Regions from separate parts of the Nitratireductor sp. ATLC21 genome, predicted to be linked through region 1. Evidence: predicted binding sites of a transcription regulator. Region 1 holds the regulator's gene; each other region holds the start of a gene.
The links. The regulator PhoB, encoded in region 1, activates phosphate uptake and scavenging genes when phosphate is short. The targets are predictions, from matches to a motif close to TGTCATNNANCTGTCAT.

Region 1 (7,546 bases):
TTGCGCTGGCTTCGGATACGCAGGATTACATGATCCCCATTGCGGCCGAGCTTAACGCCATGCAGGACAATGCAGCGTGGATCGGCACGGTAATCGCGATCCTGCTGTCGCTGGGAGGCGCGGTACTCGGCCTACGAAGTGTTCGACCTCGGGGCCGGGCCAGGAACAATGTCGAGCGCATCATTACCTTGGGCCTCTTGGCCGCATCCACCATCGCCATCCTGACGACGGTGGGCATCGTCTTTTCCATGCTGTTCGAGACGATCCATTTCTTCCGCTCGGTGTCGCTGAGCAACTTCTTTTTCGGAACCGTCTGGGACCCGCGCTTCGCTGCGGCCGGTGCGGAGGCGCAGGAGGGGCAGTTCGGTCTCATCCCGCTGCTTGCCGGTACGATCTATATTGCTTTCGTGGCGATGCTGTTTGCCGTGCCAGTGGGGCTAATGGCGGCGATCTACATGGCCGAATATGCCTCCAAGCGTGTGCGCTCAGTGGTCAAGCCCCTGCTTGAGGTTCTGGCCGGAATTCCGACCATTGTCTACGGTTTCTTCGCCCTGGTTACGGTCGGTCCATTCCTGCGCGATATGAGCGCGGCGATCGCTGGCGGCCCCGGCTTTATTCAGGCGCAAAGCGTTCTGACAGCAGGTCTCGTTATGGGGATCATGTTGATCCCATTCGTCTCGTCGCTGTCGGATGACATTATCACAGCGGTGCCGCGTGCTATGCGTGATGGTTCGCTTGGTCTCGGCGCGACGCGCTCCGAAACGATCAAACGGGTTATCCTGCCAGCCGCGCTGCCGGGCATTGTCGGGGCATTGCTGCTGACGGCTTCCCGCGCCATCGGCGAAACCATGATCGTTGTGCTGGCCGCCGGTGTTGCGGCCAACCTCACGCTCAACCCATTTGAGGCGATGACGACCATCACCGTGAAGATCGTCAACCAGCTTACGGGTGACCTTGAATTCACCTCGCCTCAAACGCTGGTTGCCTTCGCGCTGGGCATGACCCTGTTTGTGCTCACACTCGGCATGAATGTTTTCGCGCTCTACATCGTGCGCAAATACCGGGAGCAATACGAATGACCGATGCTGTCTACAAAGGAGGGGATGCTCCCCGCGCATCTGTGCGCCGCGATATCGGTATCAAAAAGCGTTATGCGGCAGAACAGCGTTTCCGGATGTATGGAATCATTGCGATTGCCATCGGCATCTTCTTTCTGGCTGCGCTTTTATGGTCGGTGATCTCCAACGGCTACACCGCCTTTTGGCAGACATCCATCAATCTGGACGTCACCTTCGCCGAGAATATCATTGACCCGGATAATGAGCGTGCGACCGACCCCAACACGCTGCTCACCGCCAATTACCCGAAACTGGCCACCGATGCCCTGGCGGCAAAGCTTGGCGTCGATCCGGAGAACCGGCGATTGGTTCGCGAGGTGGGCGGCTTGATCTCAAATGGTGTACGCACGCAACTGCGTGACCTGGTGATAGCCGATCCTTCGATCATTGGAACGACACAGAATGTCTGGGTCCTGGCGAGCGGAGACGTTGATTCCGCTCTCAAGGGGCAGGTCAATCTCGAGGTGGAGGAAAGCCGCCGCAAGGTCTCCGACCAGCAGCTCGAATGGATGCGCGTCATGGAAGCAGACGGCGTTCTGGAACAGCGCTTCAATACAGGGCTTTTCACCCGCGGTGCCTCGAGCCGGCCTGAAACGGCAGGTATGGGGGTGGCCATCGTGGGCTCGCTCTACATGATGTTGATCGTGCTCCTTCTGGCGCTGCCGATCGGCGTTGCCGCCTCGATTTATCTTGAGGAGTTCGCGCCGCAGAACAAGCTGACCGATCTGATCGAGGTCAACATCAACAATCTGGCGGCCGTGCCGTCCATCGTCTTCGGTCTCCTCGGTCTCGCCGTGTTCATCAACTTCATGCATCTGCCGCGCTCTGCGTCTCTTGTGGGCGGTCTGGTGCTGACGCTGATGACATTGCCGACGATCATAATTGCGACGCGTGCAGCGCTGCGCGCCGTACCGCCCTCGATCCGCTCGGCAGCTCTCGGCCTTGGTGCCTCGCGCACACAGACGGTGTTTCACCATGTGCTGCCGCTGGCTGCGCCCGGCATTCTGACGGGCACGATCATCGGCCTGGCCCAGGCACTCGGCGAAACGGCCCCGCTGCTTCTGATCGGCATGGTGGCTTTCGTGGCCGACTACCCCACCACGCCGCTCGATCCTGCTACGGCGCTGCCGGTACAGATCTATATGTGGGCGAACGAAGCCGAACGCGCCTTTGTCGAGCGTACCTCGGGCGCTATCATCGTATTGCTGCTGTTCCTCGCCGTGATGAACATCACCGCCATAATTCTGCGGCGGCGCGTCGAGCGTCGCTGGTAACGGAGTGGAAGGACATGAATATGCTCACTGATGCTGCTGTCGAAGAAGCACTGGATGCGAGCCAGAAGCCAAAACCTCTCAAGATGCGCGGTGAGAATGTGCGTGTCTTCTACGGCGAGAAGCAAGCGCTTTTCGATGTGAATCTGGATGTTCTGGAAAACCAGGTGACGGCGCTTATCGGCCCTTCGGGCTGTGGAAAGTCCACGTTTCTGCGTTGTCTCAACCGCATGAATGACACGATCGATATCTGCCGGATCGAAGGCAAGATCACGCTTGATGATCAAGACATCTATGATCCTAAGATCGATGTGGTGGAGCTGCGTGCCCGTGTTGGCATGGTTTTCCAGAAGCCTAACCCATTTCCCAAGTCGATCTATGAGAACATCGCTTATGGGCCGCGCATCCATGGCCTGGCTTCCAAAAAGAATGAGTTCGATGAAATCGTCGAGTCCAGCCTGCAGAAGGCCGGCCTCTTCAACGAGGTGAAAGACCGTTTGCATGAGCCCGGCACAGGTCTCTCCGGCGGCCAGCAGCAGCGTTTATGCATTGCGCGCGCCATCGCGGTTTCGCCCGAGGTGATCCTCATGGATGAGCCGTGCTCGGCTCTTGATCCCATCGCCACCGCCAAGGTGGAGGAGCTGATCGACGAACTGCGCGAGAACTACACGATCGTCATCGTTACGCACTCCATGCAGCAGGCGGCGCGCGTTTCGCAGCGCACGGCCATGTTCCATCTGGGCAACCTTGTCGAGGAAGGTCCGACGGACAAGATGTTCACCAATCCGGATGACAAGCGGACCCAGGATTACATCACCGGTCGCTTCGGTTGACGCACAGATAAGGAACCAGATCATGGGCGAGCACACAGTCAGCTCCTTCGATGAGGAACTCGGTGAGATCGACCGCCTCATTCGCGATATGGGCGATCTCTCCGGTGCGATGACCCGCGCCTCCACCAATGCCCTTCTTCATTCCGATACCGCGCTGGCGCAGCGCGTTATCTCCGATGACACGATCATGGACGCCAAGCAGCGCGATCTCGACGAACGCGCCATCACACTGATCGCCAAGCGCCAGCCGATGGCACAGGATCTGCGCAGCGTTGTGGGTGCCATTCGCATGGCAGCCGACCTGGAGCGTATCGGTGATCTTGCGAAGAACATTGCCAAGCGCGTCAGCGCGGTGGGCCAGAGCGCTACACCGCGAACACTAGCGCATTCCATAGATGCCATGGCAGGCCTGGTGCTGCAGCAGGTTAATGCTGTGGTCGAGCATTACGTGAAGCGCGATGCCGATGCCTTGATCCAGTTACGCGACGACGACGAGAAAATCGACATTCAGTATACGTCGGTGTTCCGGGAATTGCTGACTTATATGATGGAAGATCCGCGCAACATCACCTCGTGCACGCATCTTCTCTTCTGCGCGAAAAATCTGGAACGCATTGGCGATCATGTGACGAATATCGCCGAGAATGCCTATTATGTGGTGACGGGGGAGCAGCTTCCGGTCCAGCGGCCGAAGCTTGATGAAACACAGATGACGGTCGATACGGATGCCTGAACGGCCGTAGCAATGCTTTAGGAGAATGCCTTCCATGATTGCCCCCAAGGTCATGGTCGTTGAAGACGACGAACCGCTCTGCGTCCTGTTGAAATACAATCTGGAGGCGGAAGGGTATCAGGTAGAGATGATCTCGCGCGGCGATGAAGCCGAGGTGCGGTTGCAGGAGAATGTCCCGGATCTGCTCGTTCTGGACTGGATGGTTCCGGCCGTATCAGGCATCGAACTGTGCCGCCGGCTGCGCATGCGTCCTGAAACCGAGCGTCTTCCCATTATCATGCTCACCGCGCGCGGTGAGGAAAGCGACCGCGTTCGCGGTCTTTCCACCGGTGCCGACGACTATCTGGTCAAGCCGTTTTCGACGCCGGAATTCGTCGCGCGTGTGCGGGCGCTCCTGCGCAGAGCCAAGCCTGAGGTTCTCTCAACGGTGCTGTCTGTGGGCGATATTGTGCTCGACCGCGAATCGCATCGCGTTTACCGGCGCAAGAATGAGATCCGTCTGGGGCCGACAGAGTTTCGCTTGCTGGAATTCATGATGCAGCATCCGGGGCGGGTCTTTTCGCGCAGCCAGCTGCTCGACAATGTATGGGGTGAGACGATTTACATCGACGAGCGCACCGTGGATGTCCATGTGGGCCGGTTGCGCAAGGCCGTGAACCAGGGGCGGCTTCCCGATGTGATCCGCACCATTCGCGGTGCAGGCTACGCCATTCGAGAAGCCTGAGACAAAAACCCCGGCACTTGGCCGGGGTTTTTGCTGAAGCTGTTGTCTGATTACTCGGTGAAAATGTTCTTCTGACGCGCATGCTCATTGTGAGCGACTGCGAAGCTGTTGACCGGTTCCAGAGAGGCCGTCAGCTTCCCGTCTTTGGTGATGTCCCACTCCAGCACAGCGTCATCGTAGACGAGTGCAGGATCCACAAAGACGCACGTTGCCATCACCCGTGGCGCCTCACCTTCAAGCTCGCGCAGGGAAATGGGCTTCTCGGCCTCGCACTCCTCAAAGGTTTCGTAAATCGGAGCGGGGGCGGGAAGTTCGCGGCATTCAGCCATGTTGCCGGAGCAGCCGACAACCAGAAGAAGCGCAGCGATATGTTCCATGGCGTTCTCCTTTCACTGTCTGCCCGACGCGGAAGCCATGGATGGTCCGCATCGTCGGATGCCGCATTCGTTTACGTCAGATGTACTCGTTTAACCGCGCCCTCTAATCAGTCCCATGACCAGAGAAATCACGAGAAGGGCGAGAAAGATGTAGAACAGGATCTGTGCGATCCCTGCGGAAGCGCCTGCAATACCGCCAAAACCAAGGGCGCCGGCGATAAGAGCGACGACGAGGAATATAAGTGCCCAGTAAAGCATTCTGTCTCTCCGTTTAGTTATGGCAGTTAAACGCTATCCACGGAGATTGGTTCCCGGAGAAAGAAAACCGGCAAACAAAAAGGCCGCCCGAAGGCGACCTTTTTCATCAGAAAGGTGTTGCGCTGCCTCAGGCCGCCGCGCGAGCCTGGTGATCGAAGAAAAGCGCCTGGCTGATCAGCGCTTTGACCATCTCCGGGCTGAAAGGCTTCGTCACAAGGAAAGTCGGCTCCGGGCGCTCGCCAGTCAGCAAACGCTCCGGGAAGGCTGTGATGAAGATCACAGGGACTGTCGCCCCTTCAAGAATCTCGTTCACCGCATCAAGGCCCGAGCTTCCATCTGCAAGCTGAATGTCTGCCAGCACCATTTTGGGCTGGGTTTTGGCAAACATCTCGACAGCCTGCTTGTGGGTGCGGGCGTTGCCGACGACGCGATGACCGAGGCTTTCGACCATCTCCTCGATATCCATGGCGATCAAGGGCTCATCCTCGATGATGAGGATGTCGGTGGCCACCTGACGGGAGATTTCCTCGCTGGCCTCGTGCAGCATCGCATTGATGCCATTCATGTCGGTTTCCAGAATTTCCGCCGCTTCCTCCGGACGGAAGTTTTCGACAGCCACCAGAAGGAACGCCTGGCGTGGGCGGGGTGCAAGTGACGACAAGTTTCTCGAAGCGCGTTCCTCCCAAGCGGATGTCGGGGCACTTTCGGGGATGCGCACATCGAGCGTTTCAAAGAGCGATGTGAAAAGCCTGAAGAGCGCGATTTTGTCCGTTGACGCTTCGGGGAAAATGCTTGTGTCGGCAATCAGCGCTTCAAGCGCCGCGGCCACCAGGGCGTCACCGCTCGTCTGGGAGCCGGAGACGGCTCTGGAAAAGCGCCGCAGATATGGAAGGTGCGGTGCGATACGCGCTGACAAGGTCATGGATTTCAGGTCTCCCTCGTAATGTGGCAATGGGAATAATGCATATTTATGAGGTCAAAACGCCTGTTGTGCGAAAATGTTCCATAAGCAGGGAACGATTTCTGCTCGGTGGCGTTCTGTTTCGTATGGAAGAGTGGTGGCGCGGGCGATATCGATGTGCCCGCTTCATTGGGAGACAAGATTATATGGACGAAGATAGGGCATGAATTACGGCAAACCCAATACCCATAGGGGCCAGGAGAAGCGCGGAAAGGACAGCGATCCTCTCGGTGCAAATTCCGAGATCGGGCGCAAGCTCAGGCAGTATTACGACGATTTGATAACGGAAGACATTCCGGACCGCTTCAGTGATCTTCTCAACCAACTGGAACAGAAGAGCACTGAGACCGCCGGGAACAAGGATTGATGTCGATGAGTGTATATCCTGGCTTTCGTGATGATCTTCTCGCCACCGTACCGAGTTTGCGTGCGTTTGCAGTCTCACTTTCAAAGAACGCTGACCGAGCCGATGACTTGGTACAGGAGGCGCTTGTCAAAGCGTGGGACAAGCAGGCGAGCTACCAGCCGGGCACCAACCTGAAGGCATGGCTCTTTACGATTCTGCGTAATGAGTTCTATTCCCAAATGCGAAAGCGCAAGCGGGAGGTGGAAGACAGTGACGGGGCCATCACCGGGCGTCTGTCCGTACATCCAGCTCAGGAAGGCTCTGTCGATCTCAAAGACTTTCGCCGGGCGCTGGAGCAACTGCCAGAAGATCAGCGTGAGGCGATCATCCTGATTGGTGCCTCGGGCTTTTCCTATGAAGAGGCAGCAGAAATCTGCGATTGTGCTGTCGGCACCATAAAGAGCCGGGTCAGCCGAGCGCGTACGCGTCTACAAGAGATTCTGGGCATCACCGGCGAGAACGACTTCGGTCCGGATGCAATTTCCGCCCAGATAACGAATTCTGTCTTCACCGCTTAATCCGAGCGGGAACCATTTTCATTCGAAGAGCCAATCGCCTGCGCCAAAGCTTGGATCAGGTCGCTGTCCTTGTACGGTTTTTCAATAATGGTAATGCCGTTAAAGGGCTCAAAGACCTGATGGTTGGCGGCGTAGCCCGTGGCAAAAATAAAGGGAATTCGCCGGCTTTGTAGAAGGTGGGCGAATTCGTTTGTCCAGTTGTCGGAAATTTTGATGTCGAGGATTGCGGTCGAAATTCGCCCGGTCTCGAGAACGTCGGGATTTAGCGCGTTGAATGAGGTTACGGTTACGACGTCCTCTGCGCCATGTTCCTTGCAGAGCTCTTCGATGCTCATGGCAATCAGGGC
Region 2 (7,546 bases), on a different contig from region 1:
AATGGGGCGCTTGCCGTAATGCCGTTCCACCGTATCGAGGAAAATCCGCATCTCTGCGCGCACTTTCTCCGCTGGCGGGCGGGTCGTGCAGGTTGGCGAGAAAGGGTTCCACTCCATGTCGAGCACGGGTGGGAGTGCCGAGGCATCCCGCGGCACGTTGCGGATAAACCAGCGTGCTTGTTCGATGGCCGGCCGGCAGAAGTAGAAGAAGTGATAGGCGCCGCGGGGCACACCCGCCGCCTTGGCCTCGCGCCAGTTGCGCGCGAAAAAGTCATCCACCCGGTCGCCGCCTTCTGTCGCTTTGATAAAAGCGAAAGAGATGTTGTTGCGCGCGACCTTATTCCAATCGATTTTAGCCTGATATTTGGCCACATCAGTGCCATGGATCGCATAGTGCCAGGGCGCCCGACCTTTCCATTCATGCGGGTCGGTGTCGCCAAACCGCAGGCCATGGCTGGTTGAAGCGGGTGTTTGCACCTTGGGAGCAATATCGGAAAAATCATAGTCGACCGTGGAGCAGCCAACGAGCAAGACGGATAGACTGGCGATGATCAAACGACGCATGATGTGCAGAGGCTCCCCCGGATGCGAATCAGCGAAATTGAGCGTCGCTCACAGGAATAGGCGAAGATGACAGCCCAGTCACCACGGCAGGCCCGGCAGCGAGACGAAATCAGGAACTGGAAGTGCGAATGCGGCTGATGTTCAGGCTTCTCAAGTGGCTCCTCAGCCTCATTTTGATCGTGCTCATCGGGGGGGCTTTGTGGCTGTATCTTGCTCCCCCCGCTCTTATCCGCGTTGGTTCCAATTACGCGGCCAAAATTATCTGCTCGAATGTCTTTGTAGCGGGCCGCGACCCGCAGACCGTGCTTGAGCAGGATGTTCAGGCGCCGGGGCACCCGCTCCTGAAGCTCATGCGCGTGCGGGTCGAGCCGTCCGATGCCACGGTTCACACCGGCCTCTTCGGTGTTTTTGGCGGGGGGCTTGCCGTCTATCGCGGTGCGACCGGCTGCGCCGCCGTGCCCGATGGCGATGTGGACGCGGCACTGGGCGCCCGTTTCGACAGGCAGGAGCCTTCGCCTCAGGGGACGGATCTGTGGCCGGATGGCCCGCGCATCGACGTAAAGGGGCATGAGCTGGTGGCCAAACTGCTTGATGATCCCGCGCTCACCGGCCCCGGCATGCGCGCCGTGGTCGTCGTGCAGGATGGCCGCATCATTGGCGAGCGCTTTGGCGAGGATGTCGCCCATTACACGCAGCCCCTGATCGGCTGGTCCATGACCAAAACCGTTACCGCCGCCCTCATCGGCACCCGCGTCAAGGCCGGTCGCCTGTCCGTCGAGGATAGAAATCTGTTCCCCGAATGGGCGGATGACGAACGATCGCAGATCACCGTTGCCGATCTTCTCGCCATGGAGAGCGGTCTCTACTTCAACGAGGATTACGGCGATGTGAGCGATGTCACGCGCATGCTCTATCTCGCCTCGGACATGCCGGCCTTCGCGGCTGACCAGAAGCTTGAAAGCCCGGTCGGCGAGGTTTTCAACTATTCGAGCGGCACGAGTGTTCTCCTGTCGCGTGTGTGGCAAGACACGTTCAGCGCGCCCCAGGATGCGCTGGCCTGGCCCTATGAGGCCCTGTTCGGTCCGCTCGGCATGGACAGCGCCGTCTTCGAGACCGATACGCGTGGCACTTATGTCGGGTCCTCAAACCTTTATGCATCTGCGCGTGACTGGGCGAAGTTCGGCCAGCTTCTCCTTCAGGATGGCGTGTGGAAGGGCGAGCGCATTCTGCCCGAAGGCTGGGTGCGGTGGATGCGCACCCCCACCGAGGCTTCGGGCGGCGAATATGGCCGTCATGTCTGGCTGCACGGCCCGCGCGCCAACACACCGCGCGGTGTACCGGAAGACGAGGGTTTCGACCTGCCTTCTGATGCATTCTGGATGCTCGGCCATGATGGCCAGACCATCACGGTCATCCCCTCGCTGCGCATGGTGGTTGTGCGCATGGGCCTCACACCCTCACGCCTCGGCTACAAGCCACAGGCGCTGATCGAGGCTCTGGCGAAACTTCCGGGGAAGATGGAGTAGGGTGAAGTTGTGCGTGGTTCGACAAGCTCACCATGAGGGATGGGATTGGCTGCACAACTGGTGAGCAAGGGCGTGGAACCGGTCTTCACCGCGAAGCTCCACTTCCCTCATGGTGAGCTTGTCGAACCACGCACCACGTCAATGCAACAGTATCTCGTCTACCGCAGGCAGTTCCACAATCGCCCGCACGGCGTAACCGCGAAAAGACGAGTCGAAACGCAGGTTTGCGCCCCGTTTCTCGCATTCCGATTCCAGTGCTTCACGCAGTGAATCACGCGGCGTCACGTGGAAGGCTGCAAGCCAGCGCCGCAGTCCTGCGCGGAACCAGCCGGGCAGGCGCTCCTGCTGGCCGAAATCCACGATGTGCAGCGACCCGCCCGGCGCAACGCAGTCGAGGCCGGCTGCAATGGTCTCGCGCCATGGCGGGATCATCGACAGCGAATAGGAAATGAAAACCCGGTCGAACCGGGTTTTCCCGAACAGCGCTTCGGCATGGAAAGAAGATGCATCGGCCTTGGCCAGTTGGGCCTCAATGCCCTCGCGCTCCATGCGCCGTCTGGCGGTTGACAGCATCTCCTGCGAGATGTCGAGGCCGAAGAGCCGCGCTTTTGGAAAGTGGCTCGACACGAGCGCCAGATTGCGCCCCGTTCCACAGCCCAGCTCCAGTACCGTGCCGCCTTCCGGCACGTTCAGCCCGCCGATCAGCCCGTCGCGCCCAAGCAGATAATATTTGCGCGTCAGATCATAGATATGGCGCTGGCGGCGATAGACGCCGTCCATCAGGCTGGCGTGGCCTGCGGCCTGCGGCATGGCCATTCTCAGGCCGCCTTCACATAGAGGTGGAAGCCGCCATAGATCGCCGAGCGATCATTGGCTGAAAGTTCGCGCGAGCGGATTTTCTCATAGTGCCACTGGTTCAGAATGTGGTCGTGTACGCGGCCCGGCAGCAGGCTCGGTGCTGCGGCTGTGCGGAAAATGACGCGGGCGCCGGGCGCTGCCGTGCGGGTTATCTCGCTCCACAGCGCGTTGAGCTGATCATCGTTCATCCAGTCCTGGGCGTCGAGCAACACATAGCGGTCCACGCTCTGTGCCGGCTTTTTACCCAGCACATCCATCAGGTTTGCGTGATGCACGGTCACGTTGTCTGCTGCTGCGCGGATTGTCTCGAAGTTTCGGCGTTCCAGATAGGCGGGCAGGGCGGCCTCGTCCTGTGCGGGGTAGTGGCGTGCAAAAGCCTGCCAGGCGAAATAGTTTTCCTTGAGCGGAAAATGGCAGGCGAGTTTTTCAAGGCGGCTCGAGAGCACGTCTGCCATGCTGCCGTTGCCGGCGGTGATGAGTGAATCGTACTGTGCGGGCGGAATACCCAGGCCGAACAGGGAGGCTTTGCGTGACGTCGCCCAGCGGACCAATTTCCGCTCGAAGAGGGGCCGCAATTGCTCATCGAAGAAAAGGCGCTGGTCGCGCATAGAACGTGATTTCATGATGTCGGCAGGGTTCACGCCATAAAGTTTTGCGACCGTGTGGCCCGTGGCGATGAAGAGGCCGAGCAGGCCTTTGCGATAGAAATTCTTGCTGAATGCATCGATCCGGCGGCGCCCGAGCGGTCCACGTTTCTCCCAATGCCGGCGTGACTGGGCATCGAGTGCGGGCGCGATGAAACGCTCATAGGCCTGTTTGTTGGAGCGCTGGTTGGTGGCGCCGAAAAACCGGAGGAGGTCGCCATGGTTTGGCAATGTCTTGAAGGCTGCGAGCTTCAGCCGGTTGAGCGCTACATGCGCGGCGTTCAGGTCCACGGCGTCGATCTTTGCCGGCTGGCGGGTGAGATAGGCCAGCACATTGCAGCCGCCCGACGCGATGGTGACGATGCGATGGCTCTCATCGAGTTCCATCGCGGCCATGTCCACGTCCGGGTCTTCCCAGATCTGCGGATAGACGAGGCCCGAGAAAAGAAGGGCGAAGAGGCGTTCGGAAAGGCCGGCGCGCGTGGTGGCCCTGTTCTGGTAGACCGCCTTGCCGAGATGGCGGCGGGTGGAAAGGCCGGTGCCGGCTGAAAGATCTGTCATGGGTCTCTCCCCTCAATCTTTTATTGAGGGGCTACTGCGCTTCCATGACAGGCGCGTGAACGCTGAATGACCGAGTGTGACGGGGCTGTTAAAGGCGGGGAATATTCCCCGCCCGCAGTGCCGAGCGCTTTACGCCTTTCCGAACCCACCGGCGGTGGGCGTGGTCACGATCACCGCTTCACCGGCCTCGATGACTGTCTGGTCGCAGCCCTTGAGCGTTTCGACGTGGCCATCACGGCGGCGCACCTCGGTCTTGCCCATTTCTCCGTCTCCGCCGCCCTCTACGCCGCGTGGCGGCAGGGTGCGGTGAGAGGAGAGAATGGCGCATTCCATGGTTTCGAGGAAGCGAATGGTGCGGCGCGTGCCGTCGCCCGCATTCCACTTGCCCTTGCCGCCCGAGCCTCCGCGGATGTGGAAGTCCTCGAGCAGAACCGGGAAGCGCAGTTCAAGGATTTCCGGGTCCGTCAGGCGTGAATTGGTCATGTGGACATGCACGCCCGACGCGCCGTCAAAGCCGCGTCCGTCATTCATGCGCCCTGCTGGAGCACCCGAGCAGATGGTTTCGTAATACTGATATTCTTCGTTGCCGAAGGTCAGATTGTTCATCGTGCCCTGGCTGTTGGCGATTGCCTTCATCGCGCCGAACAGCGCATTGGTCACGTGCTGGGACGTCTCCACATTGCCGGCCACGACAGCCGCCGGATAGGAGGGGCGCAGCATGCAGCCTTCCGGGATCACGATGTTGATTGGCCGCAGGCAGCCCGCATTCATCGGGATCTGCCCTTCCACCATCACGCGGAAGGCATAAAGCACCGCCGCGCGGGTCACAGGTTCGGGCGCGTTGAAATTGTTCTTTTGAACATCCGATGTGCCGGTGAAATCGACGGTCGCCTCGCGCTTCTCGCGGTCGACGGTGATCTTCACCTTGATCACCTGGCCGGTATCAGTCGGATATTCATATTCCGACGCATCCGGCAGGCGTTCGAGCACGCGGCGCACGGCTTCTGCCGCATTGTCCTGCACATGGCCCATATAGGCCTGCACCACGTCCAGACCGAACTGGTCGATCATCTTGCGCAGTTCCGCCACACCCTTTTCATTGGCGGCGATTTGCGCCTTCAGATCGGCGATGTTCTGGTGCGGATTGCGTGCGGGGTAGGGGTGGTCGGTGAGAAGCGTGTGCAGGTCCTGTTCGCGGAAGCGGCCGCCATCGACGAGCTTTAAATTGTCGAACAGAACGCCTTCCTCGTCCACCGTGGTCGCCAGCGGTGTCATGGAGCCGGGGGCGGTGCCGCCGACATCGGCATGGTGGCCGCGCGAGGCGGTGTAGAACAGGATGGTTTCGCCGCGATCATCAAACACGGGCGTGACCACCGTGATGTCGGGCAGATGCGTGCCGCCATTGTAAGGCGCGTTCAGCGCGAACACGTCGCCGGGGCGGATATTGCCCTTGTTCAGCCGGATGATTGTTTCCACCGAACGGTCCATGGAGCCCAGATGCACCGGCATGTGCGGGGCGTTGGCCACCAGCGCGCCATTCTGGTCGAAGACCGCGCAGGAGAAATCGAGCCGCTCCTTGATGTTCACCGAATAAGCGGTGTTCTGCAGCGTCACGCCCATCTGTTCGGCGATCGACATGAACAGGTTGTTGAAGACCTCCAGCATCACCGGGTCGGCTTCTGTGCCAAGGGCTGCCATGCGGGCCTTTTTCTCCACGCGCCGCATGAGGATATGATCGAGTGCAGTAATCTCGGCCTGCCAGCCGGGCTCCACGACAACCGTCTGGTTGGCCTCGATGATGAGGGCAGGCCCGTTGATTTTTGCACCGCGCGACAGGGCTTCACGCCGGAAGATACCGGCATCATGCCATGCGCCATCGCAGAAGATGGGACGCGTTTCGCCGGGCTGTGGCATCGTTTCGGTGGTCGCCTGCTCCTGCTCCACCGGTCGTCCGTCGCCGGCGTCCAGTCCCTCGACGCTGACGGCTTCCACCACCATCGGCTTGTCGTCATAGACGAAGCCGAACTGCGCCTTGTGCGCCGCCTCGAAGGCGGCTTTGGCAGTCTCAAGCGTGCCGTCGAAGGCAATGGGCAACGTCGTATCGGTGCCCTCGTAGCGGATTTCCAGCTTTGTGGCCCAGACCACCTTGTCGCCGGTGATGCCCTGATCGGCAAGTTCGGCGCGCACTTCTTCGCGCAGCGACGCCGAAAGCGCGTCGATGGCCTCCAGCGCGCTTTTTGAGAATGGCTGCATCAGCGCCTGCTGGCGCGAGGCAAAGACGGTCGCAAGCCCGATGCCATAGGCTGAAAGCAGGCCCGACATCGGATGGATGAGCACGGCTTCCATGCCAAGCGCGTCGGCCACGAGACAGGCATGCTGGCCGCCCGCGCCACCGAAGCAGTTCAGCAGGTAGCCCGTGACGTCATAGCCGCGCTGTACGGAAATCTTCTTCACCGCATTGGCCATGTTTTCCACGGCAATGGTGACAAAACCTTCCGCCACGGCTTCCGCCGGGCGTCCGTCGCCGAGCTTTTCGGCAAGCGCGGTGAAACGCGCGCGCACGGCGTCCACATCGAGCGGCTCGTTCTGCTCGGGGCCGAAAATGGCCGGGAAGAAGTCGGGCTGCAATTTTCCGAGCATCACATTGGCATCGGTTACGGCGAGTGGCCCGCCACGGCGGTAGCAGGCGGGGCCGGGATTGGCGCCAGCCGAATCCGGACCGACCTTGAGCCGGTTGTCCTCGAAATGCAGCACCGAGCCACCGCCGGCGGCCACGGTGTGTATGCGCATCATCGGCGCGCGAATGCGCACGCCCGCCACTTCCGTGTCGAAGGCGCGTTCATATTCTCCGTCATAATGGGCGACATCCGTCGAGGTGCCGCCCATGTCGAAGCCGATCACCTTGTCGAAGCCGGCAAGCCGCGCGGTCTCCACCATGCCGACCACGCCGCCGGCAGGACCGGAGAGGATCGCATCCTTGCCCTGAAACTTGTCGGCTGCGGTCAGACCGCCCGACGACATCATGAATTTGAGGCTGGGGCCCTGGCCGTTCTCATCGACGCCCAGTTCTGCCGCCACGCGGCTCACATAGCGTGACAGGATCGGCGACAGATAGGCATCCACCACCGTCGTGTCGCCGCGCCCAACCAGCTTGATGAGTGGTGAGGTCTCGTGGCTGACAGAGACCTGCGAGAAACCGGAATCGCGGCAAAGGCTTGCAGCGGCTTTCTCATGCTCGGGATATTTCCACGCATGCATGAAGACGATGGCCACCGCATCGATGCCGTCGGCCTTGGCCGCCTCGATCTCGCCCTTCACGGCTCCAAGGTCGAGTTCCGTTTCCACCGTGCCGTCCACGCGTCGGCGCTCCGGCACCTCGATCACGCGCTCATA
Region 3 (7,546 bases), on a different contig from region 1:
GCTGGGGCTGTGCGCGGTGACCGGCGTTCCGCTTCTGGAGAACGACAACTGGCGGCTCGATCTCGATGCGGTGCGTGCCGCGATCCGTCCCAACACGAAGCTGATATCGGTCAACCTGCCCAACAATCCGACCGGCGCCCTGATGCCGCAGGAGGATTTCGCAGCCCTCGTGGCGCTTTGCCGCGAGCACGATCTCTACCTTTTCAGTGATGAGGTCTACCGCCTGCTCGAAAGCGATGACAAAAAACGCCTTCCTCAGGCAGCGGAAGCCTATGAGAAGGGCGTTTCCCTCAACGTCATGTCCAAGGCCTATGGCCTGCCGGGCCTGCGTATCGGCTGGATCGCCAGCCGTGACACGGCGCTTTTGCAGAAGCTGGAGCGCTACAAGCATTACCTGTCCATCTGCAACTCTGCCCCGAGCGAGCGGCTGGCGGTGATGGCGCTTTCAGTGCGCGACCGCATTCTTACGCGGAACCGCTCGCTGATCGCGGAGAACCTTGAGAAAATGGACGCATTCTTTGCCGAATACCCGGATCTCTTCGACTGGAAGCGCCCGGATGGCGGTTGTGTTGCCTATCCCCGATATAATGGACGGGATGGGGTCGAACAGTTCTGCCACGATCTCGTGGAACAGGCAGGCGTGCTGTTGCTGCCCGCCTCCGTCTACCACTCGGAGCTGATGGAAAGCCCAGCAGGGCGCTTCCGCATCGGCTTTGGGCGCAAGGGGATTGATGCCGGGCTTGCCGCGATGCGAGACTTTCTCGGGCGGCGGCACAACGACATTAAACCCGGTTGAGACAAGAAGCGCGCAAAATGTGGCGATGGAGGTTTTCAACCGGGACCAAGATGCTGTAAAAGTTTTGACGTTTACGAATACGTCAATTGAAGGGAATTAACATGGCGCTTCCGGCTGTTTTCGACACTTTGCGTTTGCCCGTCGTCGGCGCGCCCTTGTTCATCATCTCGCATCCGCCTCTGGTGACCGCACAATGCAAAGCCGGGATTGTGGGCTCCTTTCCAGCACTCAATGCGCGCCCCAAGGAGCAGCTTGACGAATGGATATCGCAGATCAAAGAGGAGCTGGCCGCGCATGATGCGAAAAACCCGGACCGCCCCGCTGCTCCTTTTGCCGTCAACCAGATCGTCCATCGCTCCAATGATCGGCTGGAGCATGATCTGAGGGTCTGCGTCGACCATAAGGTGCCCATCGTCATCACCTCGCTCGGCGCCGTCGAAGAGGTGAACCAGGCCGTTCATTCCTATGGCGGCATCGTGCTGCACGACATCATTCACGATCGCCATGCACGAAAAGCGATCGAAAAGGGCGCAGACGGGCTCATTGCGGTGGCAGCGGGGGCTGGCGGACATGCGGGCACGCTTTCGCCCTTCGCTCTCGTACAGGAAATCCGGCAGTGGTTCGATGGGCCGCTGCTTCTGTCAGGTGCCATCGCCAATGGCGGCGCGGTGCTGGCGGCCGAGGCGATGGGCGCGGACCTTGCCTATATCGGTTCACCCTTCATCGCCACACAGGAGGCGCGTGCAACCGAGGATTACAAGGAGATGATTGTCTCCTCGCGTGCTGCCGACATCGTCTATTCAAACCTCTTCACCGGCGTACACGGCAACTACTTGAAGGGCTCCATCGTCAAGGCCGGCATGGACCCCGACAATCTCCCGGAAGCCGACCCCTCCAAGATGAATTTCGCAAGCGCTGACGCAAAGGCCTGGCGCGACATCTGGGGAAGCGGACAGGGCATTGGGGCGGTGAGCGAGATCACCAGCGCTGGCGCTCTGGTGGACCGCCTGGCGGCAGAATATGCCGAAGCGAAGGATCGGATCTGCGGCGCGCGGTAACCCCGCCGCGCTTCATCCCGGCAGGCCATCCAGCCGGGGGACTTCGTTCAGCCCGTCATCCCAATCCGCACGACTGGACATGCAGATATGTGCGGTCGGCTGCATGGAAACAGGTGTATCAAGACATCCAGCCGGAACGATGACCATCGCCCCGCCTGCTTCCGATCTCGGCAGAGCAGAGCCACAGGACCGGCAGAAGCTCCTCCGGTGCCGCGCCCCCGGCACCCGGTAGCTCGCTATATTCTCTTCCCCAGAAAGCCAGGTGATCTCCGCCGCGCTCGAAAAAAGGTTCGCAGCATGGGCTGAGCCTGATCCCTTGCGGCAGCGCGAACAATGGCAGAGATAAAAGCGCTCGAACGAGCCTGAGATTTCAAATCTCACCGCGCCACAGAGGCAGGTGCCGGAATGCGTTGTGCCCATCAATCATCTCCCTAAAGATGATGCCTCTTAACATATCCAGGAAGAAGACCCCATTGCCACGACGCAACCCTGCGCGCGGCAGCACTGTGGACTGTCAAGAAACCGTCATCCAAGCGACATGCAGGTTTCATCCACACCCATTAGGCGAATGAGCGACAAGGGCGAAAAGCCTGCGGGAGAGCCGCAATACGGCGCTTAACGGGATAAGCAAATGCTTGAAATTCGACAGGTCACCCGACGCTTCGGACAGAACACGGCCGTGCGCGATGTGGAACTGGAAATCGAACAGGGCCAGATGGTCGGCATCATTGGCCGCTCGGGCGCAGGCAAGTCGACGCTTTTGCGCATGATCAACCGGCTGATCGATCCGTCCGAAGGGACGATCTCATTTCAGGGCAAAGAGGTATCGGCTCTTAAAGGCGCGGAGCTGCGCCGCTGGCAACGCGACTGCGCGATGATCTTCCAGCAGTTCAACCTGGTGCCGCGTCTCGACGTGCTGACCAACGTCCTGCTCGGGCGCCTCAATCATCGTTCCACCGTTCTCAACCTGATGAACATGTTCACCCGCGAGGAACGCATCCGCGCCATTGCCGCGCTCGAGCGCCTCGACATCGCGCAGACGGCGCTGCAGCGCGCCGGCACCCTTTCTGGCGGTCAGCAGCAACGTGTGGCGATCGCCCGTGCTCTCATGCAGGAACCGAAGGTGATCCTCGCCGACGAGCCGATCGCCTCGCTCGATCCGCTCAACGCCAAGGTGGTGATGGACTCGCTGGCCGACATCAACGCCCGCGAAGGCATCACCGTCATCACCAACCTGCACACGCTCGACACGGCGCGCGCCTATTGCAACCGCATCGTCGGCATGGCCAAGGGCGCTGTCGTGTTCGACGGCCCGCCCCAGGCGCTGACAAGCGAAGCGGTGCGCACCATTTATGGCGGCGAGGAAGGCGCGGAGCTTTCCGAAGCCATCACCTCCACCAGCATCAATGTCCCGGCTCCACAGCCGGCAAGGAAATCGACCGGTCAGGCGGCTCCGGCGCTCGCCGCCGTCTGACCCACGGGATCGCCTGGCCCGCGTAACGGGCCGCTCTGCCTGAAAACCCGCCGGCGGGAAAAGCCGGCACCCAAATGGAGAGACGTCATGTTCAAAAAAGCTCTTATGGGCGCCGTAGCGCTCACCGCAATGATGGTCGGCGGCGCACAGGCCGAAGACCTGAAGGAGTTCCGCATCGGCATTCTCGGCGGCGAAAACGAAGCCGACCGCCTGCGCAATTTCTCCTGCATGGTCGACAAGCTTCCCGAGGTTCTGGGTGTCGAAAAAGTCTCGCTTTTTCCCGCCGCCGATTATGACGGCGTGATCCAGGGCCTGCTCGGCGGCACGCTCGACTATGCCGAGCTCGGCGCTTCGGGCTATGCAAAGGTCTATCTGGAAGATCCCAAAGCCGTTGAGCCGATCCTGACCACGGTCCAGACAGACGGCTCCACTGGCTATCATTCGGTCATGGTCGCCCGCAAGGATTCCGGCATCCAGTCGCTGGAAGACATGAAGGGCAAGAAGCTCGGCTTCGCCGACCCGGATTCCACCTCCGGCTACCTCGTACCCGCCGTCACGCTGCCCAAGGCCGTCGGGACATCCATCGAAGAATTTTTCGGCGAGACCGGCTTTGGCGGCGGCCACGAGAACCTCGTTCTCGAAGTGGTGAAAGGCACGTTCGACGCCGGCACGACCTGGGCTTCGGGCGTTGGCGAGTTCTCCGACGGTTACACTTCCGGCAACCTGCACAAGATGGTCGAGAAGGGCATTCTCGACATGGACGATCTGGTTGAGCTCTGGAAGTCCCCGCTGATCCCGAACGGTCCGGTCGTGGTTCGCACCTCCATGGACGCCGACATGAAGAACAAGTTCAAGACCTTCATGATGGAAATGCCGGAAGCCGATCCGGAGTGCTTCGCAGCCATCCAGGGCGGCGACTACAAGGGCTACACCGAAGTGACGCCGGCATTCTACGAGCCGATCATCGACGCCCGTCGCTCCAAGATCGGTTCCTGATCCCTTCCCCGCAATCTGACACGCCGCCGGTCCGTGCCGGCGGCGTTGTCGCACAGGCGTGCCAGACATGACAGCAACGACCCATTCCCCGCTTCTTTCCGAAGCCGGCCAGGCCGTGGAGCGCCACTGGCGCGAACTGGCCGGACGCCGCCGGCTCTACACCATTGGCGGCATCGTGTTCATGGTTCTCGCCATGAGCGGTTCGCTCTGGTTTGCCAATGAATCGAACGCCGGCAAGTTCTTCGACCGACTGCCCTATCTGTTCGACTTCGTGGGACAGATGATGCCGCGCGATGGCTGGGAAATCTGGCGCGCCCTTTTCGACCTGCCCTCGCCCTATGACGATGGCAGCCTGAAATACAATTATCACGATGGACGGATCTATCTCACCGAGACGTTCTATCTGCCCGAATATTTCTACAAGATGCTGGAAACCATCAACATCGCGCTGGTTTCCACGCTGATCGGGTTCGGCTTTGGCTTCGTCCTTTGCTTTCTGGCAGCATCGAACCTGACGACGCGGCGCTGGCTGCGCTTCTTCGTGCGCCGTTTCATGGAGCTGCTCCGCGCTTTTCCCGAGATCGTCATCGCCGGCTTTTTTCTGGCCGTGCTGACCATCGGTGCCGTGCCTGCCATCATTGCCGTGTCGATCCACACGGTCGGTGCGCTCGGCAAGATGTTCTTCGAAGTGGTCGAGAACGCCGACATGAAAGCCGAGGAGGGCCTGCGCGCTGCCGGTGCGAACTGGACCGAGCGTGTCTGGTTCGCCATCGTGCCGCAGGTCATGCCCAACTTCCTGAGCTACGCGCTTCTGCGTTTCGAGATCAATGTCCGTGCCTCCACCATCATCGGCGCGGTCGGTGGTGGCGGTATCGGCGAGGCGCTGCGCCTGTCGATCAGCCGCACGCATGAGGCCAAGACGCTCGCCATCATCCTTCTCCTGTTCTGCACCATCGTCGCGGTTGACCAGCTTTCGGCCTGGCTACGCGGGCGCATCGTCGGCAGGCAGGCATTCGAATTCGGCCGGGGAGGCTGACCATGACCGAAACCGAAGCCAACACCATCGTCGCGCGCCACGCGGATGTTTTTCAGCGCCCGCTGCTTGAGCGCTTTCGCGCCGCGCTCATCATCGCAGCCGTCGCGCTTTATATGATCTTCGCCTGGTGGCTCTTTGCCGTGGGGCAGGTGATCTCCAACGGCAATTGGGATATCGCAGGAAGCTATCTGGCCGACTGGGTTTCCTATGAGGTGCGCCCGGACATCGAGTATGACGGCGATGCGCTGGATGTTTCCTTCCCCCGTTTCTCGCCGCTGGGCGACGATCCGAAACCGGACTGGGTGGTGACGGAAACGGCGACCGTGGAACGCCGGAGCGCGGGGACAACTGAGGCCACCAGCTCCGGCAGCGGCGCAACCAGCGGCGCCGGTTTCCTGGGGGCGTTGGACACGAAGCCTGCTGCGAAAGACGACGGTGGGTTTCTTGGTGCCATGCCATCTGCCTCCACACCACCCGAAACACCGACCGCGAACACCGCTCCGGCGGAACCGGTGGTGACCCGTGAAGAAGCCATTGTGAGCGCCGATGTTTCGTTCGGTGGCGACACGCATATCCGCGTTCAGCCCGGCTTCGTGACCGTCACGCACAAGGGCGAGACGCTGGAACTCGACATCGAGGAGCGTATCGCGGTCAATGCGCGGGGGCCCCTGCCCGACTGGGCAAGCCAGCGTGCACCCGGTGCCAAGGTTATCGTGCGCTTCGGCTTTGCCGGCCGTGCGGAGATCGAAGACGATGAGGTCAAGATACGCCGCCGCTTCCTCGGCTGGGAGAATTTCTTCTTCGACACGCGCTCGCCGTATTGGGGCATGCCGGTCAGCGAGGTTCTGGGCACGATCTTCTTCGGCGAGCGCATCGAGGAAGGCCGCTCCAATCTGGCCATTGCCTGGGACAACATTGTCAACAATGCCGACTGGCAGCATGGCGATGTGTGGCTGAAGCTGCTGCAGACCATCGTCATGGCGTTTGCGGGCACGGTGTTCGCCTCGCTTCTGGCCTTCCCGCTCGCCTTTGCGGCCGCGCGCAACATCATGCCCAACCGTTTCATCAACCATCTCTTGAAGCGCTCGTTCGACTTCCTGCGCTCGGTGGACATGCTGATCTGGGCGCTGTTCTTCACCCGCGCGTTCGGGCCGGGGCCGCTCGCCGGCATTTCGGCGATCTTCTTCACCGACACCGGCACATTCGGCAAACTCTACTCGGAAGCGCTCGAAAACATCGACGACAAGCAGCGGGAGGGCGTGCGCTCTGTCGGTGCAGCACCATCCTCGGTCCAGCGCTACGGGGTCGTGCCGCAGGTTCTGCCGGTGTTTTTGAGCCAGTCGCTGTATTTCTGGGAGTCCAACACGCGCTCGGCCACAATCATCGGCGCTGTGGGTGCGGGCGGCATCGGCCTCAAGCTCTGGGAGGCGATGCGCACCAATCAGGACTGGGAAAACGTTGCCTATATGGTGATCCTGATCCTGCTGGTGGTTTTCATCTTCGACAACATCTCCAACACGCTGCGTCAGCGTCTCATCGGCAGGCAAGGAGCCGAAGGATGACGCGGCGGAAAATGGCTGATAGCTTCTGTGGTCCTTTCGAGGGATTCGTTAACCTGTCACACAAATCGCCTATTGCACCGCAATCGGCGAGGAAAAGCTCATGCGCTACGCAATCTACTTCACACCCGAACAGGATGACCCGCTGACGCGGGCCGCTGCCCGCTGGCTGGGACGCGATGCCTTTACCGGCGCATCGCTCACGCCGGTGGATGCAGGGCCCTTTTCAGCGGCGGAGATCTCATTTCACACAGCTGCGGCACGCCGCTACGGGTTTCATGCGACGCTGAAGGCCCCGTTCCGGCTTGCTGAAGGCCAGAGCGAGCAAGCGCTGATCCAGGCGCTGGCAAAGTTCTGCGCGCAGATGGAGCCGGTAACGATCCCGCGCGCCGTGGTGCGCAGGCTGGACGGCTTTTTCGCACTTGTGCCCGAAGAACGCTCGGAACGGCTGGATGCGTTGGCCGGCGGCATCGTCGAGTATTTTGAGCCGTTTCGCGCTCCGCTGACCGTTGGGGAACTCGAAAGGCGCAATCCGGAAAACCTCACGCCGGCGCAGCTCAAGAATCTGCACAAATGGGGCTACCCCTACGTGTTCGAGGAGTTTCGCTTCCACATGACCCTGACCGG
Region 4 (7,546 bases), on a different contig from region 1:
TGGGCAATGCGCGCGTTCTGGGCTCGCCCCTGGAGATCAGCCACCACGAGATAGTCAGCACCGGCAAGCCGCTCGTCCGGTGCCACCACGCCGCCGCGCCCATTGACCATCACGAAATGCCCATGCGCGCCGCGTGCCCTGGCAACGCGGTCCGGCCAGGCATGGATGAGCAGGGGGCCCGCAGAGACGGCACTGCTGGAGCGCGCGCCACCTGCGGTCCTGGCGAGCCGCGCGGCCAACCCGCGCGCCTGTTCCGCTCTCGCGCCCTTTTCCCGGCGGAAGCGCTGCAACCGTTCATCCAGATCGGTGGAACGACCACCCAGCCCGCGCTCGGAGAGTAGAACTGCGAGTTCCGCTGCGGCAAGCGCATGACCATCTTCAGCCGCACGCGCCACCATATGCGCCAGCCGCACCGGGAGTGCGAGTTGGCGCATGGCCTCGCCCGACGGTGTGAGACGAGCGCTCGTGTCCAATGCTCCGAGCCGCTGCAAAAGGCTGCGCGCTTCGGCAAGCGCGGGGGCCGGCGGGGCATCGAGAAAGGAAAGCGACGCCGGGTCGCTGACGCCGAAGGCGGCGCAATCGAGCAACAGGCCCGACAGATCCGCCTCCAGAATTTCCGGCGGCGTGAAGGCGGGCAATGCCGCTGTCTGTTCGGCGCGCCAGAGACGAAGCGCGATGCCCGGCGCGGTGCGCCCCGCGCGGCCCGCCCGCTGATCGGCGGAAGCGCGCGACACGCGCACCGTTTCAAGCCGCGTCAGACCCGTTGAAGGCTCGAATTTCGGCAGGCGCGAAAGGCCGCTGTCGATCACCACCCGCACGCCGTCAATGGTCACCGAGGTTTCAGCAATGGCCGTGGCCAGAACCACCTTACGCCGACCTTGGGCGGCGGGCCTGATGGCATCATCCTGGGCGCGCCCGTCGAGACCGCCATAAAGCGGTGTGATGTCCACATCGGCGGGCAACCGTCCGGCAAGGCGCTCCGCCGTTCGCTCGATCTCACGCTGACCGGGAAGGAAGGCGAGCACACTGCCCTCCTCCTCCGCCAGAACCGTGCGCACCGCCCGCGCCATGGTGTCCTCGATGGCCTCGCCAGCGGGCCGTTCCGCGTAGCGAAGTTCAACCGGAAAGCTGCGTCCCTTGCTCTCGATCACCGGCGCATCGCCGAGAAGCGCCGCCACCCGCGCGCCATCGAGCGTGGCAGACATGACCAGAAGCCGCAGGTCCGGCCGCAGTGCTGCTTGCGCATCAAGCGCCAGTGCCAGCGCGAAATCACCATCGAGCGAGCGCTCGTGGAACTCGTCAAACAGCACCGCCGCGATGCCGGAAAGCTCCGGATCATCGACGATCATGCGCGCGAGAACGCCTTCGGTCACCACGAGAATGCGCGTTCTGGCGGAGACCTTCCGCTCCATGCGCATGGCGTAGCCGACGGTCTGGCCCGGCTCCTCGCCAAGGATCGCCGCCATGCGCCGGGCAGCCGCCCGCGCGGCAAGCCGGCGCGGCTCCAGAAGCACGATGCGCCCAGCAGATGCCCATTCAGCCTCCAGAAGCGCCAATGGCGCAAGCGTCGTCTTACCTGCTCCCGGCGGTGCAACCAGCACCGCCTTGCCCTGCGTCTCCAGCGCCGCGCTCAGCGCCGGCAGCACTTCCGTTACCGGCAGGTCGGGAAGTTCAAGTCTCTCCATCAGGCGCCGATCCGCACGATGTCGCCACCAGCCGCCTCCGCATCCGCCGCGTCATGCGTCACCAGAAGCACCGGCAATCCGCTTTCGCGTGCTTTGGAAAAGACGAGTTCACGGGTCTGCGCGCGCAGGTCCGCATCGAGCTTGGAAAAGGGCTCGTCCAGAAGCAGGGCGCGGGGTGCGGAGGCGAGCACGCGTGCCAGCGCCACACGCGCCTTCTGACCACCGGAGAGCGTTGCCGGGTCTCGCGCCTCAAGCCCCGCAAGGCCCACGCCCTCAAGCGCCTGAGCGACACGCTTAGCCCGCGCCTCTCGCCCGCGCAGCGTTTCGGGCAGCGCGAACATCAGATTGGCACCGACGCTCATATGCGGAAACAAAAGCGGGTCCTGAAATAGCACGCCCATATGCCGGTCCTCGGGTTTGAGCCCCGTTACCTCGGTTCCATTGACAAAAACCCTGCCGCGCGCCGAAAAAACCGGATCGAGAAACCCGCCAATATAGGCGAGCAGGGTGGACTTCCCCACACCCGAAGGCCCCATTACGGTCAACACGCTTCCGGGCGCGACCTTCCTGGTAAGCGAGACGATCTCTCGACCTTCCAGCGTAATCGTTACCCCATCGATGAAGAGCCCTGGTTCCGCCAATTCCATTTCCGTTCAAACATGCATGTCGCGATACCGGCGGAATATCAGCGCCGGCACGATCGTGGCAACGGCAAAGCCTGCGGCCGGCAACACCATCTGCATGAAGGCATAGACACCGATCACACGACGATTGCCGCCCGAAGCGAGCGCCACCGCCTCGGTGGTTATGGTTGTCAGTCGGCCCGCTCCCACCAGAACGGTGGGCAGATAAAGCCCGACAGAGACGGAGAACCCAATTGCGGCGACCGCGAGCAATGGCCGCGCCAGCATCGGCAGGCGGATCTGAAAGAACCGCCGCATCGGCCCCTTGCCGAGCCCCGCCGCGATCTGATCATAGCGGCGATCGAAGGCCCGCCACGGGTCTCTCAAACTCAACCAGGCATAGGGCAGAACAAAGACGAGATGCGCGAAGACAAGTGCGGTCCACGTGGCCTCGATACCTGCGAGAATGAAAAGCAGTTGAAGCCCGAACAGAAAGGCCACCTGCGGTACGAGCAGCGGCAGATAGAGCACGGTGAGTGCCCCCCGCCCCGGCGGTCTTGCGATCTGGTCCTCTCGTGCGAAGCAAAGTATGGCAATCACCATGGCGATCATCGTGGAAACGAGCGCAACCGACAGCGTGGTCGCCAACGGCTCCATGAGATTGGGCAAGACGCGCATCCAGTTGCGCAGTTCGAACCGCGCCGGCAGAACGTCCGGGTACTGCCATAGCCCAGCAACAGACCAAAGCGCGAGCGCCGCGATGCCGGAAAAGATCGCTCCCGCCGAAGCGAGCATCACGGCCAGCGCGCCGAGCCGCAGAGCTCTATCGCGTCGAAACCGGCACCCGGCACAGGCAAGACGCTCGCGCAGGAGCGCGCCAAGTTTCTCCACGCCGATCCAGATGGCGATTGCCAACGCCGTGACGCCCAGTTGCAGAATGGCGCCTGCCGAGGCCAGAAAACGCATGGAGAGGTCCGGGTCGTTCATCCAGGTGACGAGCCGCACCGCGAGCGGCGCCGGTGTTGTGGGGCCCAAAATGGCGGCGACATCCACCACCGATGTGGCGAATGCTATGACGGCGAAGACGGGGAGACGTATCTGCCGATAGATGGAGGGCCATAGGCCGAAGGCGAAGCCGGAGATGCGTCCGTATCCCATTGATGCGATCAAAGCCCGCATGCGCTTCGGCTTGACCTGCGGCAGTGCTGCCAACGTGACGAGCAGCAGGAACGGAATTTCTTTCACGATCAGTCCTGCCATCATGGAAAGACCAAGCGGGTCGTGCACGATCAGGAGGTCGGGTGGACGCTCCCAACCGGTCAGCTCCGGCGAGAGAACGCGCGCGATCAAGCCGGACGGCGCGATGAGGAAAGCCAGCGCGAATGCGGTGGCCGCGTGCGGCACGGACAGGAGCGGTGACAAGAGATGCTGTATGCGCGCAAACATGCGTGTGCCGCCCCATGCGGCCGTGAAAAGCATCACGGTCACAAGTGAAAACGCGGCTGTGACGAGCCCGGTCGCAAGGCTCATAAGCGCCGACATGAGGATGGCAGGCTCTGCGAACAACCTTCGAAACGGCTCGAGATCAAACGACGTTCCGCCCAGGGCAGGCAGATAGCCGAAGGCCGGCAGCAACGTACCGGCCAGGCCGAACACCACCGGAACCGTCAGGAGCCCTATGGCGAGAATGGGACCGAGGTGCATCAGCATGGGCCCCAGGACCTCAGCTGCGACCGTGGCACCCGCGCAGCGAACAGGCTAATTGCCAACTCCATAGCGGCGCTTCCACTCGGTTTCGATGCGCTCCATCCAGCTTGGGTGTGGCTCATCCAGCGCCGGGCCAAGTTCTTCAGGCCGCAATGTCGCAACACCGAGATCGATGGCATCGAAGCGGGCACGGTCTTCCGGTGGCAGCTTGTGGATTGCCAGCACCGTCGGATCACCCCAGACAGCGGGGTCCTGCTTGCGGGCCTGGGCATGTGGTGACAACAGGAAATTGGCTGTGACCAGCGCACCTGCCTTGGCCGGCGCATTGTAAGGAATGGTCAGAAAATGCGTGTTGGAAAGCGTACCGCCGGGAAAGGTAAAGGAGCGCACCGTGTCCGGCAGTTCGCCGTTGGCGATGGCGTTTGAAGCTTCAGCCGGGTTGAAAGCGAAAATGATGTCGAGTTCGGAATCGGCGAGAAGCTGCTTCATCGCCGGGTAATTCTGTGGATAGGCACGGCCTGAACGCCACATGACAGGGTTGAGCTCGTCCAGATAGTCGAACAGAGAACTGGTCACCTGGTCGAATGTTTCTTCATCGACCGGCTTCTGGAGCATTTCGGGATTTTCGACAGTTTCGGCAAGCACCTGTTTCAAAAACGAAGTGCCAACGAAGTCCGGCGGCTGCGGGTAGGAAAAACGTCCCGGATTTTCCTTTGCCCATTTCAACAGACTGTCCGCGTCCTGCGGCAGGTCGCTCACCTCGACGCGGGCTGAATCATAGAAAAAGACGAGCTTCGCCATGCCCCACGGGCTTTCCAGTCCCTCGACAGGAACGGTGAAGTCGGTGCGGATGGTCGGCTTGTTTTCGACATCGACAAAGGCCCAGTTGGGCAGCTTCTCCGCCCAGCCAGGAGACAGGATCAGCCCCTGCCGTTTCATGGCGGCGAAATTCTCGCCATTGATCCAGATGAGATCGACCGTCCCACTCTCATCGCGCCCGGCGGCTTTTTCCGCCACCACGGTGGCCACCGCGCTTGCGGTGTCCTCAAGCTTCACGTGTTTGAGCGTGACGCCGTAGCGTTCCTTCAGTTCCGCACCGGCCCACTCGATATAGGCATTGATGTTCTGCGACCCTCCCCAGGCGTTGAAATAGACTGTTTCGCCGCGTGCATCTGCGAGAACGGAAGCCCAGTCGTCAGGACTGGGGTCGCCCTGACCAGCGCTTGCTGAAATGGCACCGAGCGCCAGAATGGCCGTCGAAAAAACAAGTGACCTCACGCAAATCCCCTGACTCGCCCAGAATTGAAATCTTGACGATAGAGCACGTGGGGTCTTTGCAAATCAACGCAAACCATCTCGCGCTACGGTCACTTCACGGTGAGCGTCAGGTGAAACGAGGTATCAGCCGCCAGCCTCTGTCCCCGCTGCAGGGATGTGCAATTCAATCCGGTCGGCGGCGAAACGGGTCTCGGAATACTGCACGGGAGAGCCCTCGGTATCGACATTGATGGCGATGGTGACGAGGACGATTGCACCGGGCGAGAGCTTCAGGTCCTTCAGGTCACCGGTGTCGGCGTGCCGCGCCGTCACGGTCGTGCTCTGACGAAGATAATCGGCAAGCCCCAGTTTCCTGAACGACGCGGTGATCGAGCGCGTGCCCTCAAATGCCTCCGCCATGCCGGAAAACCGGTGCGCATCAAACCAGCTTCTGGCCCGGGAGACCGGCCGCCCGTCAGCATGCGAGCGTGTTTCAAGCCGGATAACGGGCGAGCCAGGAGCAAGCTTCAAAGCGCGCGCGACATCAATCGGTGCCGCTTCCACCGCATGATCGAGCAGGTCGGCCGCCAGCCCGCGCGACTGGCCGGCCAATCCCTCGGAGAAGCGCGTTCGATTGCGGATGGGATAGGCAAGCCGCTTTCGCCCCTCCACGAAGGTGCCTCGCCCCTGCTCGGCTCTTAGAACGCCCTCCTGCACCAGAGCTGCAATGGCGGTGCGCACCGTGTGCCGATTGACACCAAAGCGTTCGGCCAAAGCCATCTCGGGGGGCATACGCCCCTCGCTGCCAAGCGTCCCTTGGCTGATCTCGCGCCGCATACGGTCGGCAATCTGCCGCCAGAGTGCGACACCGCTGCGTCGTTCGATTATCGCTTCGGCCATCTGCACCGCTTTTCTACCTGCTTCGCCCGCATTGTCATCAACACGTCATGGACACTCGATAGGCAGGAGTCATAATATGTTTGATTGTCTAGAACAATAGACAAATTTAGTGATGACAAGATTGGATCCATCATGGTCTCACGACAGGAACGACAAGCCCTTACCGAGCAACGCCGCGAAGCCATGGCAATATTGGCAATGGCCGGCGGATCTGAGCTGCTTGCGCTTTGGAAAGAAGCCGGGCTTCCCGAGGACGCCAAGACGCTTCGCGGCCCGGAAACCGGGCTCGTGACTGTGCGCGGGCGCATGGGAGGGGGCGGGGCGCCGTTCAATTTCGGCGAAGCCACCGTCACACGCGCCACCGTCAAGCTGCCCACAGGAGAGGTTGGGCACGCCTATGCACTCGGCCGGGAGAAAATGAAGGTGCGGGTCGCCGCACTTATCGATGCTCTGAGGCAAAAGCCGGATTTTCACGAGCAGATCGAAGAAAAGATTCTCGCACCCTTGCGTGCGCGCCAGACCGAGGCCGACGCCCAGCGACGCGCTGAAACGGCTGCCACCAAGGTCGACTTCTTCACCATGGTTCGGGGAGAGGACTGATGCTTGATTCCATCGCCATCGAAGGCGGCTTCCAGAAGCCGGTGTTTGACGCACAGACCGTTTTTCGCGCGATCATGCAGGCCATGGCAGAGCCGGGCACGATCCACCGGGGAATGGCGCTCGCCAATCCACCCGCCCCGCTGACGCCGGAGGCAGCCGCTGTCGCCCTGGCGCTTTGCGACCAGGACACGCCGGTCTGGCTCGATTCATCGCTTGCCGCAGAGGACGCCGTTCATGCATGGCTCGCATTCCACACCGGCGCGCCGCTTGCGAACACGCCGGCGGATGCGCATTTCGTCTTTTCCGCCGATCCGGAACACCTGATCGGGCTCGAGAATTTTGCTCAGGGCTCGCAGGAATATCCCGACCGCTCCGCCACGCTCGTTCTTCAGGTGAGCGACCTTTCGGGCGGTGAGGGCCTGGTTCTCGCCGGGCCCGGCATCGAGAGCGAGGCGCGGCTCGCACCCCATCCCCTGCCGCGCCATTTCATCCGCCAATGGGCACAAAACCATGCCCGGTTTCCCCGTGGCGTCGACCTGATACTGGTCAGCCGTGAGGGCCTTGCAGCCCTGCCCCGCTCCACCCGCATCACCAGCCAGGAGGCCTGAGCCATGTATGTAGCCGTCAAGGGCGGCGAAGCCGCCATCCAGAACGCGCACCGGCTTCTGGCCGACCGCCGGCGCGGTGACCGCAATCTTCCCTCGATCACGCTCGAACAGATCGCCAGCCAACTTTCGCTCGCCGTCGACCGTGTCATGTCCGAAGGCTCGCTTT

Region 2: a site for PhoB is predicted at 4,187-4,203, ahead of AC2CHD_RS04615 (BtaA family protein). Genes of this name have one in related genera too.
Region 3: a site for PhoB is predicted at 2,367-2,383, ahead of phnC (phosphonate ABC transporter ATP-binding protein). Genes of this name have one in related genera too.
Region 4: a site for PhoB is predicted at 6,205-6,221, ahead of phnF (phosphonate metabolism transcriptional regulator PhnF). Genes of this name have one in related genera too.

The regions. Positions count from the first base shown of each region.
Region 1 is NZ_JBXUOU010000003.1:600,111-607,656, forward strand. Features, by position in the region: gene pstC (phosphate ABC transporter permease subunit PstC) at 1-1,079, shown strand, start outside; gene pstA (phosphate ABC transporter permease PstA) at 1,076-2,392, shown strand; gene pstB (phosphate ABC transporter ATP-binding protein PstB) at 2,407-3,222, shown strand; gene phoU (phosphate signaling complex protein PhoU) at 3,245-3,955, shown strand; gene phoB (phosphate regulon transcriptional regulator PhoB) at 3,993-4,679, shown strand; gene AC2CHD_RS17410 (hypothetical protein) at 4,730-5,056, opposite strand; gene AC2CHD_RS17415 (DUF1328 domain-containing protein) at 5,147-5,314, opposite strand; gene AC2CHD_RS17420 (response regulator) at 5,442-6,236, opposite strand; gene AC2CHD_RS17425 (NepR family anti-sigma factor) at 6,439-6,642, shown strand; gene AC2CHD_RS17430 (sigma-70 family RNA polymerase sigma factor) at 6,648-7,199, shown strand; gene AC2CHD_RS17435 (response regulator) at 7,196-7,546, opposite strand, start outside.
Region 2 is NZ_JBXUOU010000001.1:941,578-949,123, reverse strand. Features, by position in the region: gene AC2CHD_RS04630 (glycoside hydrolase family 25 protein) at 1-564, opposite strand, end outside; gene AC2CHD_RS04625 (serine hydrolase domain-containing protein) at 693-2,090, shown strand; gene AC2CHD_RS04620 (class I SAM-dependent methyltransferase) at 2,229-2,906, opposite strand; gene AC2CHD_RS04615 (BtaA family protein) at 2,909-4,153, opposite strand; gene AC2CHD_RS04610 (hydantoinase B/oxoprolinase family protein) at 4,283-7,546, opposite strand, start outside.
Region 3 is NZ_JBXUOU010000002.1:287,024-294,569, reverse strand. Features, by position in the region: gene AC2CHD_RS09085 (aminotransferase class I/II-fold pyridoxal phosphate-dependent enzyme) at 1-796, shown strand, start outside; gene AC2CHD_RS09080 (NAD(P)H-dependent flavin oxidoreductase) at 898-1,854, shown strand; gene AC2CHD_RS09075 (GFA family protein) at 1,867-2,274, opposite strand; gene phnC (phosphonate ABC transporter ATP-binding protein) at 2,486-3,328, shown strand; gene phnD (phosphonate ABC transporter substrate-binding protein) at 3,416-4,324, shown strand; gene phnE (phosphonate ABC transporter, permease protein PhnE) at 4,392-5,360, shown strand; gene phnE (phosphonate ABC transporter, permease protein PhnE) at 5,363-6,922, shown strand; gene AC2CHD_RS09050 (DUF1045 domain-containing protein) at 7,023-7,546, shown strand, end outside.
Region 4 is NZ_JBXUOU010000002.1:305,122-312,667, reverse strand. Features, by position in the region: gene hrpB (ATP-dependent helicase HrpB) at 1-1,685, opposite strand, end outside; gene AC2CHD_RS09170 (ATP-binding cassette domain-containing protein) at 1,685-2,332, opposite strand; gene AC2CHD_RS09165 (ABC transporter permease) at 2,339-4,018, opposite strand; gene AC2CHD_RS09160 (ABC transporter substrate-binding protein) at 4,067-5,293, opposite strand; gene phnF (phosphonate metabolism transcriptional regulator PhnF) at 5,417-6,172, opposite strand; gene phnG (phosphonate C-P lyase system protein PhnG) at 6,305-6,772, shown strand; gene phnH (phosphonate C-P lyase system protein PhnH) at 6,769-7,380, shown strand; gene AC2CHD_RS09140 (carbon-phosphorus lyase complex subunit) at 7,384-7,546, shown strand, end outside.